Regions from separate parts of the Pseudarthrobacter sp. R1 genome, predicted to be linked through region 2. Evidence: riboswitches for the same ligand, from Rfam matches in the RefSeq annotation. Region 2 holds a riboswitch; each other region holds the start of a gene.
What was found. Region 2 has a riboswitch for thiamine pyrophosphate ahead of M8J71_RS03430 (ECF transporter S component). Riboswitches for the same ligand answer to the same signal wherever they lie in the genome.
Positions count from the first base shown of each region.

Region 1: it holds a riboswitch for thiamine pyrophosphate, as region 2 does, so the genes downstream of both, M8J71_RS13865 (FAD-dependent oxidoreductase) here and M8J71_RS03430 (ECF transporter S component) in region 2, are expected to answer to the same signal.
Region 3: it holds a riboswitch for thiamine pyrophosphate, as region 2 does, so the genes downstream of both, thiC (phosphomethylpyrimidine synthase ThiC) here and M8J71_RS03430 (ECF transporter S component) in region 2, are expected to answer to the same signal.

Region 1 is NZ_JAMKFI010000008.1:642,127-648,690, reverse strand. It holds gene M8J71_RS13865 (FAD-dependent oxidoreductase) at 1-1,008, opposite strand, end outside; TPP riboswitch at 1,001-1,119, opposite strand; gene thiE (thiamine phosphate synthase) at 1,147-1,884, shown strand; gene M8J71_RS13855 (RNB domain-containing ribonuclease) at 1,945-3,432, shown strand; gene M8J71_RS13850 (DEAD/DEAH box helicase) at 3,720-5,432, shown strand; gene M8J71_RS13845 (DNA-methyltransferase) at 5,441-6,313, shown strand; gene M8J71_RS13840 (PHP domain-containing protein) at 6,384-6,564, opposite strand, start outside.
Region 2 is NZ_JAMKFI010000004.1:68,578-75,141, forward strand. It holds gene mnhG (monovalent cation/H(+) antiporter subunit G) at 1-171, shown strand, start outside; gene M8J71_RS03395 (DUF4235 domain-containing protein) at 243-506, opposite strand; gene M8J71_RS03400 (CDGSH iron-sulfur domain-containing protein) at 629-844, opposite strand; gene M8J71_RS03405 (glycosyltransferase) at 841-1,908, opposite strand; gene M8J71_RS03410 (iron-containing redox enzyme family protein) at 1,905-2,966, opposite strand; gene M8J71_RS03415 (DUF4383 domain-containing protein) at 3,050-3,508, opposite strand; gene M8J71_RS03420 (hypothetical protein) at 3,630-3,839, opposite strand; gene M8J71_RS03425 (heme-degrading domain-containing protein) at 3,947-4,489, opposite strand; TPP riboswitch at 4,562-4,702, shown strand; gene M8J71_RS03430 (ECF transporter S component) at 4,768-5,391, shown strand; gene M8J71_RS03435 (ABC transporter ATP-binding protein) at 5,391-6,564, shown strand, end outside.
Region 3 is NZ_JAMKFI010000008.1:967,222-973,785, forward strand. It holds gene M8J71_RS15280 (alpha/beta hydrolase) at 1-389, shown strand, start outside; gene thiC (phosphomethylpyrimidine synthase ThiC) at 459-2,291, opposite strand; TPP riboswitch at 2,286-2,393, opposite strand; gene M8J71_RS15290 (amidohydrolase family protein) at 2,470-3,552, shown strand; gene M8J71_RS15295 (VOC family protein) at 3,659-4,534, shown strand; gene M8J71_RS15300 (hypothetical protein) at 4,630-5,070, shown strand; gene rpsP (30S ribosomal protein S16) at 5,275-5,691, shown strand; gene M8J71_RS15310 (RNA-binding protein) at 5,693-5,935, shown strand; gene rimM (ribosome maturation factor RimM) at 6,041-6,564, shown strand, end outside.

The sequences.
Region 1 (6,564 bases), on a different contig from region 2:
CAGTACCTGCGCGTCGCGGAGGAGCTGGTACACGCCACCGGCGGAAACGGCGTCCGTGCCGGACAGCGCATCCTCACGCTGCGTTGCCCCGATCACCACCGTGCCGTCCCTGCGGGGAACGATGTAGACCGGAACGCCGTGCACCAGCCCGCGGACCGTGGACGTCACCAGGGGCTGCAGGTGCCGGGGCACTGCCAGGCGCAGGATGTCCCCATGGACGGGCCGCAGTGGCAGGTTCAGCCCTGGCGGCAGCTCTTCAAGAGCTGCCGCGTGCAGCCCGTTCGCCACCACTGTTTCGGCGGCCAGCACGGTTCCCCCGTCCGCCAGGCGCACGCCGGCAACAGCTCCCCCGCGCCACAGCAGCCCGGTTGCCTTGGCCGCTACCGCAATACCGCCGACGAAGCCGGCTGCCGCAGTGCCGCGTCCCGCACCTTTGTCTCTGTCCCCGCGTCCGCCATCCGTGCCATGAGCCAAGGCGGCCTGCAGGCACGCCACCAACAGCCGCGGGTCCACCTGGTGGTCGGCCGGAGTGTCCAGGGCGCAGGCGATCCCCGGGCTGAGCAGGGGTTCCCGCTGTCGCGCGTCCCGGACGGTCAGCGGCTCTACGGACAGGCCGCTGGCCTGCTGAACGGCGCGGAGGTCCATCAGGGCGCGGCGGTCGGCGGCGTCGGCACCCACGGCGAGGGTCGGCGTCGTAATGTATCCCGGATCTGTTCCCGACGCTTCGGTGAGGCCGGCGGCAAAAGCCGGCCAGCGGGCCGAGGCATCCAGCATGAATTCCAGGAGATCCTCCTCCTGGTAGTGCAGCTCGCTCACCGGGGCAAGCATCCCGGCGGCCGCCCAGCTGGCCCCCGAACCCGGTGCGTCATCGATCACCACCACGGAACGGCCGGAACGCTTCGCCTCCCACGCGATACCGTGGCCGATCACGCCGCCGCCGATCACCGCCACATCAGCATGGATGGTGTCGGCCGCGTCCACGGTCGGGGGCTCTGATGCTGCGCCCATCTGTCTCCTTCCCTACGCCGGTATTAGCCGGATCAGGTCAAGCGGTCGGCTCTGACGCCCTCTCAGCCCGGCGCTTTGTGACAGCTGCCGCGGGCTCCCGCAGTACGAGGCCAGTGTAGAGGAACTAGGCTTTCCCCCATGAATGTGTCCCACACCCCTGCCGCCGGCACCGACGTCCTCAGCAGCGCCAAGATCAGCAACGGCGTCAACGCCGCCCGCCTCTACCTCTGCACCGACGCCCGCAGGGACCGCGGCGACTTCGACCAGTTTGTGGACGCAGCGTTCGCCGGCGGGGTGGACATCATCCAGCTGCGCGACAAGACCATCGAGGCAGCAGAGGAGCTGGAACTCCTGGCGGTGCTCAAGGAAGCGGCAGAGCGGCACGGCCGGCTCTGGGCTGTCAACGACCGTGCCGACATCGCGGTGCTGTCCGGGGCACCTGTCTTCCACATCGGCCAAAAGGACCTGCCCCTGGACGCTGCACGCACCCTGCTGAACGGCAACGCCGCCATCGGCCTGTCCAGCCACACCCCGGCCCAGGTGGACGCGGCGCTCGGTGCGGCCGCCCGCCCCGCCGGGCTGGACTACTTCTGCGTGGGACCAGTGTGGGCAACCCCCACCAAACCGGGGCGGGCAGCAGTGGGACTGGAGCTGGTGAAGTATGCCGCCGAAGCTGCCCGGCCGGCGGAGCAGGAAGGGCAGTCCGACGGCGGTGTTCCCTGGTTCGCGATCGGCGGCATTGACCATGGCAACGTGGAGCAGGTGGTGGACGCAGGCGCACGCAGGATAGTGGTGGTCCGGGCCATTACGGAAGCGGGCGATCCAGCAGCCGCCGCTGCTGCACTGCTCGCCGCCCTGGATGCCCCAAACTCCTGACAACGCCGCTCCGGGCCCGATGCCTGCACTATGGCCCCAATTCCGGCTAGGCTGATTTTCGTGTCACACCATCGGCTGGCCCCCAACGTCCACGAGCACAACAACGCGCTTGAGGAAGCGCTGAGTGCCCTGAGGACCGAGCTGGAGCTGCCGGGCACCTACCCCGAGGAGGCGGTGGCTGACGCGAAAGCGGCAGTCGAATCCCTGCAGCTCCCTACTTACGACCTCACCGGCGTCGAATTCATCACCATCGATCCGGCGTCGTCCACCGACCTGGACCAGGCGCTGTTTATTGAAGCCGACGGCGACGGCTACCACGTGCTGTACGCTATCGCCGATGTGCCCGCGTTTGTGGCCCCCGGCGGGCCCCTGGACGCTGAAACGCGCCGCCGGGGCCAGACGTTCTATGCCCCCGACGGCCGGATCCCGCTGCATCCGGAAGTCATCAGCGAACAGGCCGGGAGCCTCCTTCCCGGGCAGGACTGCTCGGCGTTCGTCTGGGACTTCCGCCTGGACAGCGCCGCCGAGGTGACGTCCGTGGCCGTAAAGCGGGCCCGGATGCGCAGCCGCGCGAAGCTCAGCTATAAAGGCGTGCAGGCGGAGCTCGACGCCGGTACCGCCTCCCCTGTGCTGCAGCTCCTTAAGGAAGTGGGGCTCAAGCGCGTGGAGTTGGAACGGGCCCGCGGCGGCGCCAGCCTGAACATGCCGGAACAGGAGATCGTCCAGCTTCCCGACGGCGGCTACCGGATTGCCGCCGCTCCCCAGCTTCCGGTGGAGGACTGGAACGCGCAGATTTCCCTCATGACCGGAATGGCCGCGGCGGGCCTGATGCTGGCGGGGAAGGTGGGCATCCTGCGGACCATGCCGTCCCCGGACGAGCGCTCCCTGAACCATTTCCGGCTTCAGACGGAGGCCCTTGGCAAGCCCTGGGACGGCGAGGTCAGCTACGGCGAATACCTGCGCAGCCTCGACTCCACCGATCCCCGCCAGCTTGCCATCCTGCACTCGGCCGGCATGCTGTTCCGCGGCGCTGCCTATACGGCTTTTGACGGTTCCGTCCCGGAGGACGCAGTCCAGTCCGCCATTGGCGCCGCCTATGCCCATACCACCGCTCCTCTGCGCCGCCTCGTGGACCGTTTTGTCCTGGTGATCTGCGAGGCCTTGAGTAATGGCGGCAATGTACCGGCCTGGGCACGGGAGGCGCTTCAGTCCCTGCCTGAGATCATGGCCGGGTCCGACCAGCTGGCATCACGGATGGAGCGCATGGCCCTGGACACTGTGGAGGCTGCCTTGCTGGTTAACCACATCGGGCAGGAATTCGACGCAATCGTGATCTCCGGGTCCAAGCCACAAAAGGAAAACGGCAAAAACGGCAACGGCAACGGAAAGAACGGCAACGGCAACGGCAGTTCGGGAATCATCCAGATTGCAGACCCCGCTGCGACCGCCCGCTGCGCCGGGGAACTGGTGTCCGGAACGAAGGTCCGGGTCCGCCTGGTCTCCTCGGATATCGTCACGCGGGAAGTCCATTTCGAACTCGTTGAGTAACGCCGCAAGGGGCCACCCGGCCGTGAAAGCCGGGATTCGGGCCGCCTGCGGCTAGACTGAAGAGGTAGATATGGATGCCCGGTCGTTGATTTCCTTGATTTGAAACCAACAAGCCCGCCCCTACGCGATCTTGAGATACACCCGTTGGTCACCAGTGCCAGCATTTAGATAGCCCGCGATCGGCTTCCACTGGAATTGCTTGTGCGCCCGAGCGTGCTCCGGAACAGCCTTTGGCCGGCCCGTTGAGCAGGCAGCGCCATTGCCCAAATGAATAAGGAAACTCCACTGTGAGTGAATTGCATACCCACCAGCTTCTGACCGACGAGACCGGCACCGAGACCATCGAGCCGGAAGAAACCATTATCTCGGACGAGAAGCCCCACGAAATCGCGGAGAAGTCCTTCGCGGACTACAACGTCCGGGCTGATATCGTGGAATCCCTGGCCGACGCCGGGATCACCCACCCGTTCCCCATCCAGGCCATGACCCTGCCGGTGGCCCTGTCCGGCCACGACATCATCGGCCAGGCCAAGACCGGTACGGGCAAGACGCTCGGTTTCGGCATCCCTGCCCTCCAGCGGGTGGTGGGCCAGGACGACCCCGGCTACGACAAGCTCCCGGTTCCCGGCGCCCCGCAGGCCCTGGTCATCGTCCCTACGCGCGAACTCGCCGTGCAGGTGGCCAATGACCTGCAGACGGCGTCCCGCAAGCGCAACGCCCGCATCACCACCATCTACGGCGGCCGTGCCTACGAGCCGCAGGTGGAGGCGCTGAAGAAGGGCGTGGAGATCGTGGTGGGAACACCCGGCCGCCTCATCGACCTTTACAAGCAGAAGCACCTGAGCCTGAAGAACGTCAAAATCGTCATCCTGGACGAAGCTGACGAGATGCTGGACCTCGGCTTCCTGCCGGACGTCGAAACCCTCATTGCCGGTACGCCGCCAGTACGCCAGACCCTGCTGTTCTCCGCCACCATGCCCGGGCCCGTCATTGCGATGGCCCGCCGCTACATGACGCAGCCCACGCACATCCGCGCCGCAGATCCCGACGACGAGGGCCTCACCAAGCGCGATATCCGGCAGCTGATCTACCGTGCCCACAGCATGGACAAGACCGAAGTTGTGGCCCGCATCCTCCAGGCGCGTGGCCGCGGCCGCACCATTATCTTCACCAAGACAAAGCGCACCGCCGCAAAGGTGGCCGAGGAGCTTGTGGACCGCGGCTTCGCAGCTGCCGCCATCCACGGCGACCTGGGCCAAGGCGCCCGTGAACAGGCACTGCGCGCCTTCCGCAATAACAAGGTGGACGTCCTGGTGGCTACCGACGTCGCCGCGCGCGGCATCGACGTTGATGACGTCACCCACGTCATCAACTACCAGTGCGTGGAAGACGAGAAGATCTACCTGCACCGCGTTGGCCGCACCGGCCGGGCCGGCAACAAGGGCACCGCGGTGACCTTCGTGGACTGGGATGACATGCCGCGCTGGAGCCTCATCAACAAGGCCCTGGGCCTGAGCGTGCCGGAGCCCATCGAGACCTATTCCTCCTCACCGCACCTCTACGAGGACCTGGACATCCCGGAAGGCACCAAGGGCCGCCTCCCGCGCGACAAGCGCGTCCTTGCCGGAGTGGACGCCGAGATGCTTGAAGACCTGGGCGAAACCGGCAAGAAGAACAGCCGCGGCGGCCGTGACAGTGGCCCATCACGCGAACGCGACGGCCGGGAGCGCAGCAGCCGGGGCCGCGACGGCAGGGGCGGAAACCGCGACGACAGCCGCAGCAGCGGTGACTCTGCAGCCCGCACTGGCGAGCGCCGCCGTCGTACGTCCGATTCCGCTGCAGCCCCCACAGCCGCCGCCGAATCCCCTGCCGCGGCCCCCGCATCAGAGGGCGAGCAGCCCTCCCGTGTCCGCCGCTCCCGTACGCGCACCCGCCGGCGCAACGGCGAGGTAGTGGCCGGCGGCGACACAGCGGCACAGCCTGGCAGCACCGAGGCCTAACCCCCTCCATGACTGAACCTGTCTGGGCGCCGGACGGCAGCAGCCTGGTGGTACACGCTGACAACGCGGAGTTCCTCCCCTCGCTGCCGGACGGCGCCTTCACACTGATATACGTGGATCCGCCGTTCAACACCGGCAGGGCCCAGCTGCGCCAGCAGACCACCATGGTGGTTAACGCCGACGGCACGGGCGACCGCGTAGGTTTCAAAGGGCGCTCCTACGACACCATCAAGGGAGCGCTGCACCGCTACGACGACGCGTTCAGCGACTACTGGTCCTTCCTGGAACCACGGCTGGTCGAGGCCTGGCGCCTGCTGGCCGAGGACGGCACGCTGTACCTGCACCTGGACTACCGCGAAGTGCACTATGCCAAGGTCATGCTGGACGCCATCTTCGGCCGCGAGTGCTTCCTGAACGAGATCATCTGGGCCTATGACTACGGTGCGCGGGCCAAGAACCGCTGGCCCACCAAGCACGACAACATCCTGGTCTACGTGAAGAACCCGGCCAAGTACCACTTCAACAGCGCCGAGGTGGACCGGGAACCCTACATGGCGCCCGGGCTGGTGACGCCCGCCAAGCGCGAGCTGGGCAAGCTGCCCACCGACGTCTGGTGGCACACCATCGTCTCTCCCACGGGCAAGGAAAAGACCGGCTATCCCACCCAGAAGCCCGAAGGACTTGTCCGGCGCGTCGTGGCTGCTTCAAGCCGGCCCGGGGATTGGTGCCTGGACTTCTTCGCGGGTTCCGGCACCCTCGGCGCCGTCTCGGCGAAGCTCGGCCGGAAGTTCGTGTGCGTGGACCAGAACCAGCCGGCCATCGACATCATGGCCAAGCGCCTGGGTGCCCACGCCGAGTTCACGTCTTTCCCTCCCAAGTAAGCAGCGCTAAATGTCGTTATGACGCTCGAAAACGACACATAGCGCTACCCCGTTGGGAGGGCGGCTGCGGCTAAGGACGGACGACGGCGGTCCCGGTGGCCATGTCCTCAATCCGGGCCAGGACGTCCGGCCCCGTCAGGTTTTCCCCCAGCAGGTTGGGTTTGCCGGTGCCGTGGTAGTCGGACGAGCCGGTGATCAGCAGGTCATGCTTCGCGGCGAGCCGGCGCAGGAAGTTCCGGCCCTCCTCCGGA
Region 2 (6,564 bases):
TTCCAGCTGTTGACGGTGCCGGTGTCCGCCCACATGGTGGGCAGGTCGGGCTACCGCACCAAGCACCTGCACCGCGAGCTGCTGACGGCCGATGAGCTGGAAGCAGTAGTGCAGAAAGCCGCCGCCAAGACCGCCCGTGAGGACGGTACCGGCGACGGCTCCAAGTCGTAGGAGTTTTTGTCCAGATATGCTGGCTTCCGAACGGGATTTAGCCCGGCTTAGCTGGACAAAAACTAGGTTAGTTAGACGATGTCCTTGCTCTTGGCGAACCGGGTGATGGCCCGCTGGGTGCCCCGGTTGGCCAGGACCTGGATGATGGTGCTGACCGAGGCGGAGATCAACGCGAAGGTCAGCGCCGACTGCAGGCTGGTGGGGATGTCCTCGTCCTTGCCCGTAGGCGGCTTTCGTCCGGTGGACTTTTCCCAGATGGTGTTGACCAGCTTGGTTCCGACGAAACCGGCGCCAAGGCTCACACCGGTGCCGAGCAGCTTGATGAAGAGGTTCATTCTTAGTACTCCTTGCGGGCGGAAAACGGGCTGACTTCAGCCTAACGGCATCAGTGGCGGGAGCCGGTGCGGTGAATCGCCGGTTCGCTGTGGGCGTTGTGCACCCGGTGGGGGAGTGCTGTTCAGCCCGCCGGCGGTTCCGTCCGGAACTTGATCATTTTGTGGGTGCCATCGCAGTAGGGCTTAATGGCCGAGGCGCCGCAGCGGCACAGCGCTACGGTTTTGCGCTCGCGCGGGACGGGGTCGCCGGAGGGCGTCACGATTTCGAAGTCGCCCCGGACAATCAGGGGCCCATCGGGGCACACCACGATCGAGCTTTCGGCGGGTTCCTGGTTCATGGCTGCTCCTGGTCTCGGTTGCTGGCGGACGGCTTGATGTCTTGTTGGCGCAGAGTGGCCAGTTTTCCGGAGTGCCGGCGCTGCAGTTCAGCTTCCGAGTGGGCAGCGGTCCCCAGCCGTGTCCCGGCGTAGGGAATGCCACCGGCCAGGCGGAATGCCAGTGCGATCCAGATGCAGACAGCCCGTTCCAAGGCCCACAGCGGGGCACACCACACGGCCCGGAAGGGGAAGACGGCCGCCCCGCTGTTCCGGCGCCGCCCAATGCCGGCGATGATGACCGGCGCCGCCGCCAGTCCGAGGAAGGCCCGCCCGCGCTGCCCCCGGGGGAGGCAGGCTGCTGCGGCTACCGCCGGAAGCAGGGAAAGCTCCGCGGCGAGGCGGCGGGGCTGGGCGAAGTCATCGTAGGCCTGGCGGGTGCGCTGCTTGAGGAAGTGCCGCGGCCCGGGCGGCCTCCGCGCAACAAACAGGTCCGGCAGGATCTTTTCCTGGCCGCCGGCTGCCTTGACGGTCCGGATGAGCTCGAGATTCTCGAACAGCACGGGATCGTAGCCGCCGGTGGCCAGCAGCGCGCTCCTCCGCACGGCCAGGGTGCCGGGGTAATCGGCGGACCATGCGCGGTTGATCAGTGTCCTGGCTGTGTCCCACCACGCGTGCCACGGCAGGGGCTCGAAGTAGTTTTGCGGCCGCACGATGTCCGCTGAGGCAAGGTGATTGACGACGGCGGTGAGCGATTCGCGCGTGTAGCGCACGTCGTCGTCGGCTATCACCAGCAGCTCGGCCTTGGCGGCCCGGACGCCGGCCATCACCCCGGCCACTTTGCCGTTGCCGCCACCGCCCCTGCTGTGGCCGTTGCCGCCGCCCTGCACCGGACGGATATGGCGAACGCCAGCCGGGAAGGCTGCCGCATGCCGCTCGAACAGTTCCGGGTCCGAGCCGTCCACCACGGTGACAGGTATCCACGTGACCAGGCGCCCAAGGTATGCGGCCAGGTCCGGCAGTTGTGAATCCTCGGTCCAGCGCAGCGGCAGGATGTACTCTGCGGACAGGATGCCCTTGGCGTTCATGCTGCCGCCGGCACTGCCGCCCTCAGTGAGGTCTCGCCGTTTTCCCAGCAGGCCACAAGGTGCGCGGAAATCCTGCCGTCGATCGCCATTGCCGCCGTTGCCCCCAACAGGACATCCCCCAGCAACCCGGGCTCAGCTTCCACCAGCCCGCCCGCAAGGTCGCGGCCCGCGATCTGTTCGTGGACGGCGTCGGCTTCAACGTGCTCGTCGAAATAGTGGGTAACGTCGGTATCGAAGCTGTGCCGCCGGAAGCCGTTGCCGTACAGGCGGTTGGGCCGCGACGAGGTCATTTCGTAAAGTGCCAGGTGTCCGGTGATGGCACCGCGAAGCCGGCGGTTGAGCCCGAAGAGGGACATCATGTTCACCGCTGCGAGGGAGATGGCGGGTACGGCGTTGACGTAGGCGCCGTATTCGTCGTCCAGGCCCAGCCCCTGCATGGTGCGGGCAAAGAGCGCGCTGTGCATCCGTTCGGGGCGTCCTCCGCCGTACTCGTCTGCCTGGATCTCCACCAGCGCTGCCTTCGGCCGTCCGGTAAGCCGGGGAATGGCCCAGGTGTGCGGGTCCGCTTCCTTCAGCTGGTAGACGGACTTGTGGATGAGGAACTCCTTGAGCTGGTCCAGGCTCGCCTTTTTCGCCACGTAGCGGGACACGCTGGGCCCGGTATCGGTCCCGGCCAGCCTAAACAGGACGTCGGCCACTGCGTCACTGGTCATCTCCGCTGCCGGCGGCAGGTCCAGCTCCCCGGCTGCCGACTGGGCAGCGGCCCGCAGCGCTTCCTCGAACGGCCTTTCGAGCAGGCGGCGAACCTGGATGAGGTCCGGCTCCCACTCCCAGTCGTCGCGGACGCCTTCAAGACCGGAGTAGTGGAGCTCATAGAGGCAGAAAAGTGCCAGCTGGACGTCGTCGTCCCCGATGATGTCTGTGGTTCCAGCCAGCTCTGCAGTGACGAGCCGGCGCAGTTCTTCGACGCGCGTGGTGGCGTCGTCCTTGCCGGCGGTGAAGGACAGGGCAGTGAACAGTGCGCTGCTGAGGGGACCTCGGGCTTCCGGGATTTTCATGATGCTCCTTGTGGGTGGCAGCGGTACTGCCGGGGCTGCCTGTGCTGCGGGCGTCGACGGCGGTTTCGGTTTGGCGGGGCGGGTCACGTCCGGGGCGGCGTTTTCGGGGTGGTCCGCGGTGACAGCAGGATGGCCAGGATGATCATGCCCAGGCCCAAGGCCAGGTGCAGCCAATTGTCGGCGCCGTTGAGGGGGACAAAGTTGGCGGGGGTTTGATCACCCACCAACAGTCCGTACAGCCAGAGGACCAGGTAGACAACGCCCCCGTAGATGAGGAAGCTCCTTGCCTGCTGGTGGGTCCGGGCCAGCAGCAGCCCCGCCGCCCCGAAGGCCGCGTGCACGATGTTGTGCAGGATGGACACCTGGAAGACTCCCAACAGCAAGGCGCCGGAGCCGTGTCCGGCCATGCCCAGGGCTTCATAATTACTGGTAATCCCGGGGACGAACCCCAGGACACCCACCAGGAGGAAGAGGGCGCCCGTTGCAAGCGCTGCCTTCTGCAGGCCGGTCCTTGCTCCGGTGGCCCGGGTGCTGACTGTCATTGTCCTGTCTCCTCAAAAGCCGGGAGACAACATAGTAAGCATGGTTACTAATAAAAGCTAAGTACACTTCTCATCTGCTGGTCGGCCGGCATGCGGCAACCCCGGCAACCGGTGGTGGTGCTCACCCCTCCGAGGTACTCCACAGATAGGGGTTGGCATGGTGTCCGCCGCGGCGGCCGTGCTCGTACCCTTGCTGCCAGGCCTTCCCGACGGCGGACACAAGTTCCGCCAGCAGGGGATAGTAGGGGTGGTCCGGGCCGATATAGATCATTTCCTCGGCGGCCTTGTCCACCGCCGCGCGCACTTGGTTTTCGGCTGCAGGACCGATCATGGCGTCCTCCTGTTTGGAACTCCGGCCGCTCGCCTTGAATGTACTCCCGGCATTCGTGAGGAGTCCATAGTCCGCGTTGATGCTGCAGTCAGTCCGCCGACTCGAAGTCAGTCCGCACGCATGGAACCAAGGATCTCGCGCAGGGCCTGTACCACCAGGTCATGGTCCTGCACCTGGGGAAGCCCTGAGACAGTCACTGTTGCGACTGCGCCCACCCCCGTGACGTACACCGGGAAGGACCCGCCGTGCGCCGCATACCGGCTCTGATCGAACCAGGCGTTGTCCTCGATCCGTCCGCCCTTGAGCCGGGCGCGCAGCCCCACCAGGAGGGAAGGCACCTCGTACCGTGCGGCCGTGCGCTGCTTCCCACGGATCCAGTGCTCGTTGTCCGGCGTGGCGCCGGGCAGCGCCACATGGAACAGGACCTGTTCACCCTTGGTGATGTCAATCGCGATGGGAAACTGGCCCTCCTTGCCCAGCTCCACAAGCAGCAACCCAAGGTTCAGTGCATCGTCCAGCGAGAAGCCGGGAAACTGGAGCTCGTGGATTTCGCCTTCGATCCGGGCGATGAGCGCTTGCAGGGATCCTTCCTGCTGGATGGCATCGGAATCCGGATCGAACTCGGTCACATGCTGGGAATTGGCAGTCATGGCCCACAATCTACCCCTCCTCCGGTGTAAACTGGACCCCGCCCACAAGGGCGATTATTTACCGACAGAATCATTCAACGACAGGGGAGCGCCGCCGTCGGGCATCACTGGCCATGCCAGGGACCGCAGGTGGGCGCTGAGAGTGCGGATAGCCGCAGACCCTCGAACCTGATCCGGTTAGTACCGGCGCAAGGGAGTCGAGTTCTCGAAGTGTGCGGCAACGGCGGCAGCGCCGGTTGAAGTATCCACTTTCCCCTCCTGTTCCTCAGGAGGATCGCATGGCAACGACAGCAATCAAGAAGACCACCGGCAAGTCCTGGCGCGTTGTGGACATCGTGGTGGCAGCCCTCATCGCCATCGCCGGCGGCGTTATTTTCTGGGCCTGGTCGCAAGGCGCAGCCGCAGTCTCGGCACCTATGAACGCCGTTTATCCGCCGCTTACCGGCTTGTTGGCGGGCGGCTGGATGATCCCCGCGGTGCTGGGCATGCTCATCATCCGCAAGCCGGGCGCCGCACTGTTCTGCGAGACCGTGGCCGCCACCGGCGAACTGCTCATGGGCTCGCAGTACGGCGCCTCGGTGCTGTTCTCCGGGTTTGTCCAGGGCCTGGGCGCCGAGATCATCTTCGCGATCTTCGTGTACCGGAAGTTCAACCTGCCGGTATCCCTGCTCGCCGGCGCCGCTGCCGGACTTTTCTGCGGCCTGAACGATTCCTTCGCGCCCTGGGGCTGGAACATCGCCTACTCCAGCGGGGACAAGCTGGCCTACATCATCTTCACTGCCATTTCCGGCGCCGTCATCGCAGGAGCCCTGTCCTGGATCGCCACCCGCGGCCTGGCGAGGACCGGCGTCCTGAGCTCCTTTGCGTCACGCAAGGCAGCATCGGAGCCCGTCTTCTCCTGATGACTGCTCCTTCCCTCCACGGCTCTGCGGTGGCGGCGCGGCCGGCTGCGGTCACCGCCCGCGGCTGGGGCTGGCGGCACGCCGGGCGGTCCAAGCCGGCCGTCCGCGCCCTCGACCTGGACATCCAGCCGGGTGAACGCGTCCTGCTGCTGGGCCCGTCCGGCGCAGGCAAGTCCACGCTCCTCCACGCGCTGGCCGGGGTGCTGGGGGATGCCCATGACGACGACGCCGAGGCCGGCGATTCCGATGAGTCCGGTTCGCTGCTGATCGACGGCGCCTCCCCCCGGGAGCAGCGCGGCCGGGCCGGGCTGATGCAGCAGGACCCGGAGACCCAGGTTGTCCTCTCGCGCGTAGGTGACGACGTCGCCTTCGGCGCCGAGAACCTCGCCGTGCCCCGCGGTGACATCTGGGCCCGCGTGCATGAGGCGCTGGACGACGTCGGGCTTTCCCACCTGCCGCTGGACCATCCGACGTCGGCACTGTCCGGCGGGCAGAAGCAGCGCCTTGCGTTGGCGGGCATCCTTGCCATGCGGCCGGGGCTGATCCTCCTCGATGAGCCAACCGCCAACCTGGACCCTGCCGGGGTGGTGGAGGTGCGCGACGCCGTGGGCCGCTGCCTCGGCAAAACCGGGGCAACGTTGGTGGTGGTGGAGCACCGCGTGGCCGTGTGGAAGGACCTGGTTGACCGGATTGTGGTGCTGCAGCCCGGCTCGTCAACCGATTCCGGCGTGCTGTTGGACGGGCCGCCGGATCAGGTCCTCAGCGAAGCCCGGAGCATGCTGATCGCGGCCGGAGTCTGGGTGCCCGGCTACGTCCCGCCGACGCGTCCCCGTGCTGCCGGTTCGGTTCCCGGGACTGGCGACCTGCTGCTTGCCGCCGAGGAGCTGGCGGTGTCCCGTGAACGTCCGCGCCGCAAGGGCTTCCGGAAAGTGCCGCCCGTGCCGGTGCAGCAGGGCATTTCCGCGCAGGTCCGGGCCGGGCAGGCGCTGGCCGTCACCGGTCCGAACGGCGCGGGAAAATCGACGTTCGCGCTGACCCTCGCGGGGCTGCTGGAGCCCGTTGACGGCAAGGTTTCCGCCACGCTGGCGCTCAGCCGGGGAGCTGGGATTGACCCTTACCAGTGGAAGGCCGAGCAGCTGATTGAGCGGGTGGGTACGGTGTTCCAGGAGCCTG
Region 3 (6,564 bases), on a different contig from region 2:
CGGCGCATATCGGGCTGATGCAGCCCTTGTTCGACGTCCGGCACCAGTTGAGCGACGAGGATTTCCAGCGCGAGTTCGTCCGGCGGATCTACGCCACGGACCTGCAGCAGCCGGCCACAGCGGAGGAGAAGCGGTCCGCCAGGAGGCTGCGGCTGCAGGCTCCCTCCTGGGAGGCGCCGCTGCACATTGTTCCCGGCGTTCCCACCCTTGTCCTCACCGGGGGATGGGAACCGCTCTACGAGGAGATTGCCCGCTACCTGCGTGAGACCGGCGCCCTGCACCGCACGGCGTCGGGAGGGCACCGGCCCCATGACTCCCCGGAAGGTGACCGCATCATCCGCTCGTTCATCAGCGAGGTCAGCAGGAGCCAGCCTGCCAGGGCTTCCTGAATCCTGCCGGGGGCAGCCTCCCCGTCCGGCAGGCCCCCAATAGCCTGCCGGACGGAAAATGTGGAGCAGTTACGGGCGGCCGTCTACCGGAACGGCCAGTTCCGGGAGATAGACCTTGCCGCCCGCTGCAAGGAATTCCTCGCTTTTCGCCCGCATTCCGGCTGCCATGTCCGCCACCGCCGCCTGCGACTCCGCTGACCCGTATTCGTCCCGGATGTCCTGGCTGATCCGCATGGAACAGAACTTGGGACCGCACATGGAACAGAAATGTGCTGTCTTGGCAGGTTCCGCGGGGAGGGTTTCGTCGTGGAATGCCTCGGCGGTCACCGGGTCCAGGGACAACGCGAACTGGTCCCGCCAGCGGAACTCGAAGCGTGCCTTGGACAGCGCGTCATCACGTTCCTGCGCTCCCGGGTGGCCCTTGGCGAGGTCTGCGGCGTGCGCTGCGATCTTGTACGTGATCACCCCTGTTTTGACGTCGTCCTTGTTGGGCAGGCCCAGGTGTTCCTTCGGGGTGACGTAGCACAGCATTGCGGTGCCGTAGCGGGCGATTTCCGTGGCGCCAATGGCCGAGGTGATGTGGTCGTACCCGGGTGCCACGTCGGTAACAAGCGGGCCCAGAGTGTAGAAGGGCGCACCCTTGCACAGCTCCTGCTGGCGTTCGACGTTCTCCCGGACCAGGTGGAACGGAATGTGGCCGGGGCCCTCCACCATCACCTGCACGTCGTATTCCCAGGCACGCCGCGTCAGTTCAGCGAGTGTGTCCAGTTCGGCGAATTGCGCTGCATCGTTGGCATCGGCCGTCGCCCCCGGCCGCAGGCCGTCGCCCAATGAAAACGCGACGTCGTACCGTGCGAAGATTTCGCAGAGCTCGTCGAAGTGCGTGTAGAGGAAGTTTTCCCGGTGATGGGCAAGGCACCAGCCGGCCATGATTGATCCGCCGCGGGACACGATACCGGTCACCCGTTTGGCGGTCAGGGGAACGTACCGGAGCAGGACGCCGGCGTGGATGGTCATGTAGTCCACGCCCTGTTCGCACTGTTCAATGACGGTGTCGCGGAAGATCTCCCAGGTCAGCGCGTTCGCTTCGCCGTTGACCTTCTCCAGGGCCTGGTAGATGGGGACGGTGCCGATCGGAACCGGCGAGTTGCGGATGATCCATTCCCTGGTGGTGTGGATGTCGTCGCCGGTGGAAAGGTCCATCACGGTGTCTGCGCCCCACTGTGTGGCCCACTGCTGCTTGTCCACTTCTTCGGCGATGGAACTGGTGACCGCCGAGTTGCCGATGTTGGCGTTGATCTTTACCAGGAAAGCCTTGCCGATGATCATGGGTTCCGACTCGGGATGATTGATGTTGTTCGGAATGATCGCCCGGCCGGCTGCCACTTCGCTGCGCACCAGTTCCACGTCGCAGTTCTCCCGCAGTGCCACGAAGCGCATTTCGGGGGTGATGACGCCCTGCCGCGCGTAGTGCATTTGCGTCACCGTCCGGCCTCCGACGGCGCGGCGGGGCACCGGGCGGGGGCCCTTCCACTCCGCGCTGGCGGCACCGCGGCGGACAGCCGAGCGGCCGTCGTCGAGCAGGTTCCGTCCACGGCCGCCATAGGTTTCCGTGTCGCCGCGCGCTTCTATCCATGCGGAGCGGAAAGGGTTGAGGCCGCAGACGGGGTCGCTCCCGGGGCCGGCAGTGCGGTAGATGCGAAACGGGCCGTTGGAATCGCCGTTGGGTGAAGGTGCCAGGGCTATCTCCGTAACGGGCACCTGTATCCCGGCTGCTTCATCGCGGACAAAGGCCAGGGATTGGGACTTCAGCGACTGCGTGACAGAAGCCTGGTCCTGGCCGCCTTCCGCCCCGCTTGACGGAATGTGGGCAGGATTCAACGGTGTAAATGGTGTACTCAAGGATTACTCACTTCCTTCGCCGGCATTACCCGGACAGGTTCAACGGTCGCAGGCTGCGTCAGCCCGATCTCAGCCCCTGCAGGGGCACCCGTGTGGTCAGGAAGAAAGCTACCACAGCCTTTCGGGAGGGGCTTGTCACATGGCCGGTGCTAGCCTGACTGGCGGGAAAAGGAGTCCAATGCCGGAGATCATCGAATTCAGCGGCCCGGTGCTTGCCGGGCCGGACAGCGAGCGTCGTGGCCTATGGTCCGTTGACGGGCTGTTGACCTTTACGCGCCCGCAGCAGGTGCCGGACCGGGTGCTGGAAGGCTGGGTCCTGCCGGGGTTCGTGGATGCCCACTGCCACATCGGGCTCGGGCCCGGTGGCGCAGTGGAGGCAGCAGTTGCGGAAGAACAGGCCAGCACCGACCTGAACGCTGGAACACTGCTGGCGCGGGACGCAGGTTCCCCTGCAGATACGCGGTTCCTTCAGGGCAGCCGGAACGCCCCCGTACTCATCCGCGCCGGCAGGCATGTTGCCCGGACCCGGCGGTATCTGCGGGGCTTCGCCGAGGAAGTTGAACCGGACGGCCTGGTGGAAGCTGTCCGGAAGCAGGCCCGCGACGGTGACGGCTGGGTCAAGCTCGTCGGGGACTGGATCGACCGCGGCGCCGGTGACCTGGCACCGTCGTTTCCCGCCGCCGCCGTCGGGGACGCCGTGCAGGCGGTGCACGACGAAGGCGCCCGGATCACCGCCCACTGCTTTGGCGAAGAGACCCTCGACCAGATGCTGGACGCGGGGATCGACTGCATCGAACATGCCACCGGGCTCCTGCCACGGCACTTCCCCAGGTTCGTCGAGCAGGGCGTTCCCATCGTGCCCACCCTCATCAACATCGCCACGTTTCCGGACATCGCCGCCCAGGCAGAGCCGAAGTTCCCCCGGTACGCGGCCCACATGCGGGCACTGTGGGAGCGCCGCGCGGAACGGGTGCTGGAGGCGTACGAAGCAGGGGTGCAGATCTATGCCGGCACCGATGCCGGGAGCGTCATCCGGCACGGCAGGATCGCCGATGAGATCCTTGCCCTTCACCACGCAGGCCTGCCAATGGCCGCTGCCCTCGACGCTGCCTGTTGGGCCGCGAGGAGGTGGCTGGGTGCCGAGGGACTCCAGGAGGGTGCCCGCGCCGACGTCGTGCTGTGCCGGGAGGACCCGCGGCAGGCTCCGGCAACTGTCGGCGAACTGGCACACGTTGTGCTGGGAGGGCGCGTCATCCGTTGAACCGCGGTGACCTGATTTTGAAGACACTTGGAATAAATTGAAGCTTCAAGTAATTTTAATAGTCATAGGCCCGTAACCCGAAGGGCCCAAGCACCGGGAGCTACTAATGACTGCAGAAGCCGCCAGCCAGGATCTTCTTCCTGCCGACCTCGCCATGGGCACCGTGATGCTCAAGGTGGGCGACATGAAGGTGATGACGGATTACTACCAGCGTGCCCTCGGTCTTGAGGTTGTCGCCGAGCAGGACGGCGGGCTCTACCTCGGCCGGCTGCAAAAACCGCTCGTGCACCTCGCGCCCGCTCCGGGCCTGAACCTCCCGGGCAGGGGAGAAGCCGGCCTCTTCCACACCGCGCTGCTGTTCGAGAACCAGGCGGACCTCGCCGCCACCGTCGCCACCGCGGCCCGGTTTGAACCCCGCTCCTTCACGGGCAGCGCGGACCACCTCGTCAGCGAGGCCTTCTACTTCACTGATCCTGAAGGCAACGGCATCGAGCTCTATTGGGACCGGCCCCGCAGCAACTGGTCCTGGAACGGCACCGACGTGGTGATGGACAGCCTGGCCCTGCCACCGCAGCGGTACCTCGAGCAGCACCTCACCGAAGAGTCCCTTCAGCGCCAGCGCGGGAGTGTGGCGGGAGTGGGCCACGTCCACCTCCAGGTGGGGGACGTCCAGTCGGCCCGCGACTTCTATGTGGGAATCCTTGGGTTTGAAAAGACTGCAGGCTGGCACGGGCAGGCCCTGTTCGTCTCGGCCGGCGGCTACCACCACCACATGGCCATGAATGTCTGGAACAGCCGCGGCGCCGGTCCCCGCAAGGACACGCTCGGCCTCGGCGAGGTGCTCATCGAGGTGCCGTCCGGAGACGACGTCGGGGCGCTCGCGGACCGGCTGAGGGTCGCCGGCCTGCCGGCGCACCACACCGGGGCGGAACTGCGGTTTGAGGATCCGTGGCGCAACCGGATCCGCGTAGCGGTCCGCTGACCCGGGCGTTCCCGTACTAGGCTGAACCCGAACGGCCGGGCGGCAGGCATTGCTCCCGGCCGGCACCACCGTCAAACGGAAGAAGGGTACTTCCCATGGGCTTCACCGAGATCTTTGTTGCCACCCACGACGCCGCACTCAAGCGCGCCGGCGTCCTGGACGAAGGCGGCAGTGCACCCGCCGGCCAGGCTGTCCGGATCGCGGGGATCAGTGATTTCGAAGTTGAACAGCTCGGAGACCTCGCCGGAACTGCCGTGCACGCCGGCGGTGCCGACTATGAACTGACCATGGTGGACGTATCCAGCGATTCGCTGCTGGCCGTCCCGCCGGCCATGGTCCGTGCCCTGGCGGACCTGCTCTCGTACGAAACCGAAGGCGAAGGCAACATCCTGGACGACGTTGCCGGGCAGTGGGCAGCCCAGGACGACATGCCCTTCGATGCCGACCGCGCGCGGACCTACGTGCAGCAGTTGGCTGAACTGGCCAACAGCGTGGACGATTCGGAACGGACGGGGCTCTACGTCTGGTCCGCCTGAGCGGCCCGCCCCCGGGCCATCTTCCGGCCGCCGCTGTGTCAAGTCGAAATCCCGGCGCTGATCTGGCACAATAAACAGGTACTCGATCTGCGTGGCCCCTCTCTCCGCGTCCGGATCCTGTCCTTCGAACCCGCAAGTACGGCCCGCCCCACGGGTGCAGAACGCCGGGTTCACCCCTTTTCTGAAACAGGAGTGACCACAAAAGTGGCCGTAAAGATTCGCCTTAAGCGCTTTGGCAAAATGCGCGCACCGTACTACCGCATCGTCGTTGCAGACTCACGCACCAAGCGTGACGGCCGCGCCATCGAGGAGATCGGCAAGTACCACCCCACCGAAGAGCCCTCATACATCGAGGTCAACTCCGAGCGTGCCCAGTACTGGCTGTCCGTCGGCGCCCAGCCGTCCGAGCAGGTTGCCGCGATCCTGAAGATCACCGGTGACTGGCAGAAGTTCAAGGGCCTCCCGGGCCAGGAAGGCACCCTGAGGACCAAGGCCCAGAAGGAAGCCTTCGTTGCCCCGGAAAAGGGTTCCGTGATCATCCCGGAAGCCATCACCAAGAAGGCATCCAAGTCTGACGCAGCCGAGGCACCGGCCGAAGCAGAGACCACCGAGGCTGAGTAAATTGCTGGCAGAAGCGCTGGAACACCTGGTCCGGGGAATCGTCGATTCCCCGGATGACGTCAAGGTCAGCTCGAAGAGCAACCGCCGCGGGGACACCCTCGAGGTGCGGGTCCACCAGGACGACCTTGGACGGGTGATTGGCCGCCAGGGCCGCACGGCACGCGCGCTGCGCACCGTTGTGGCAGCCCTGGCCGGCGGCGAACCGGTAAGGGTCGACGTCGTCGACACCGACCGCCGCCGCTGAGCGCTCAGCAACATCAGTTTTTTGCTCCGGCCCCTCCACCAATGGTGGAGGGGCCGGAGTGCTTTCAGCAGAACACCGCCAACCACATCCAAGACAGAGGAACACATGCAGCTCCAGGTGGCACGAATCGGCAAACCCCACGGCATCCGCGGGGAAGTTACGGTCCAGGTCCTGACCGACGCCCCTGAGGACCGGTTTGTGCCGGGCACCGAATTTGTGGTTGAACCGGCATCTTCCGGCCCGCTGACTGTCAACAGCGCCCGCTGGAACAAGGACATCCTCCTGCTGGGCTTCGACGGGATTGAAACCCGCAATGACGCGGAAACCCTCCGCGGCGCCAAGCTCTTTATTGAAACCGAAGAGCTGGACGAGGACGACGACGAAGGCTGGTACGAGCACGAGCTGGTTGGCCTGGAAGCACGGGTCGGTTCCCGCGTAGTCGGGAAGGTCGCCGCGCTCAACACCATGCCCGTGCAGGACCTGCTGCTGGTCAAAACCCCGGAGGGGGAAGAGATCCTCATTCCCTTCGTCGAGCAGATCGTGCCCGAGGTCAACGTTGAGGAAGGCTTCATCCTCCTCACCCCGCCGGACGGCCTGTTCGAGCTCAACTCGGACCAGGACGGCGCCCC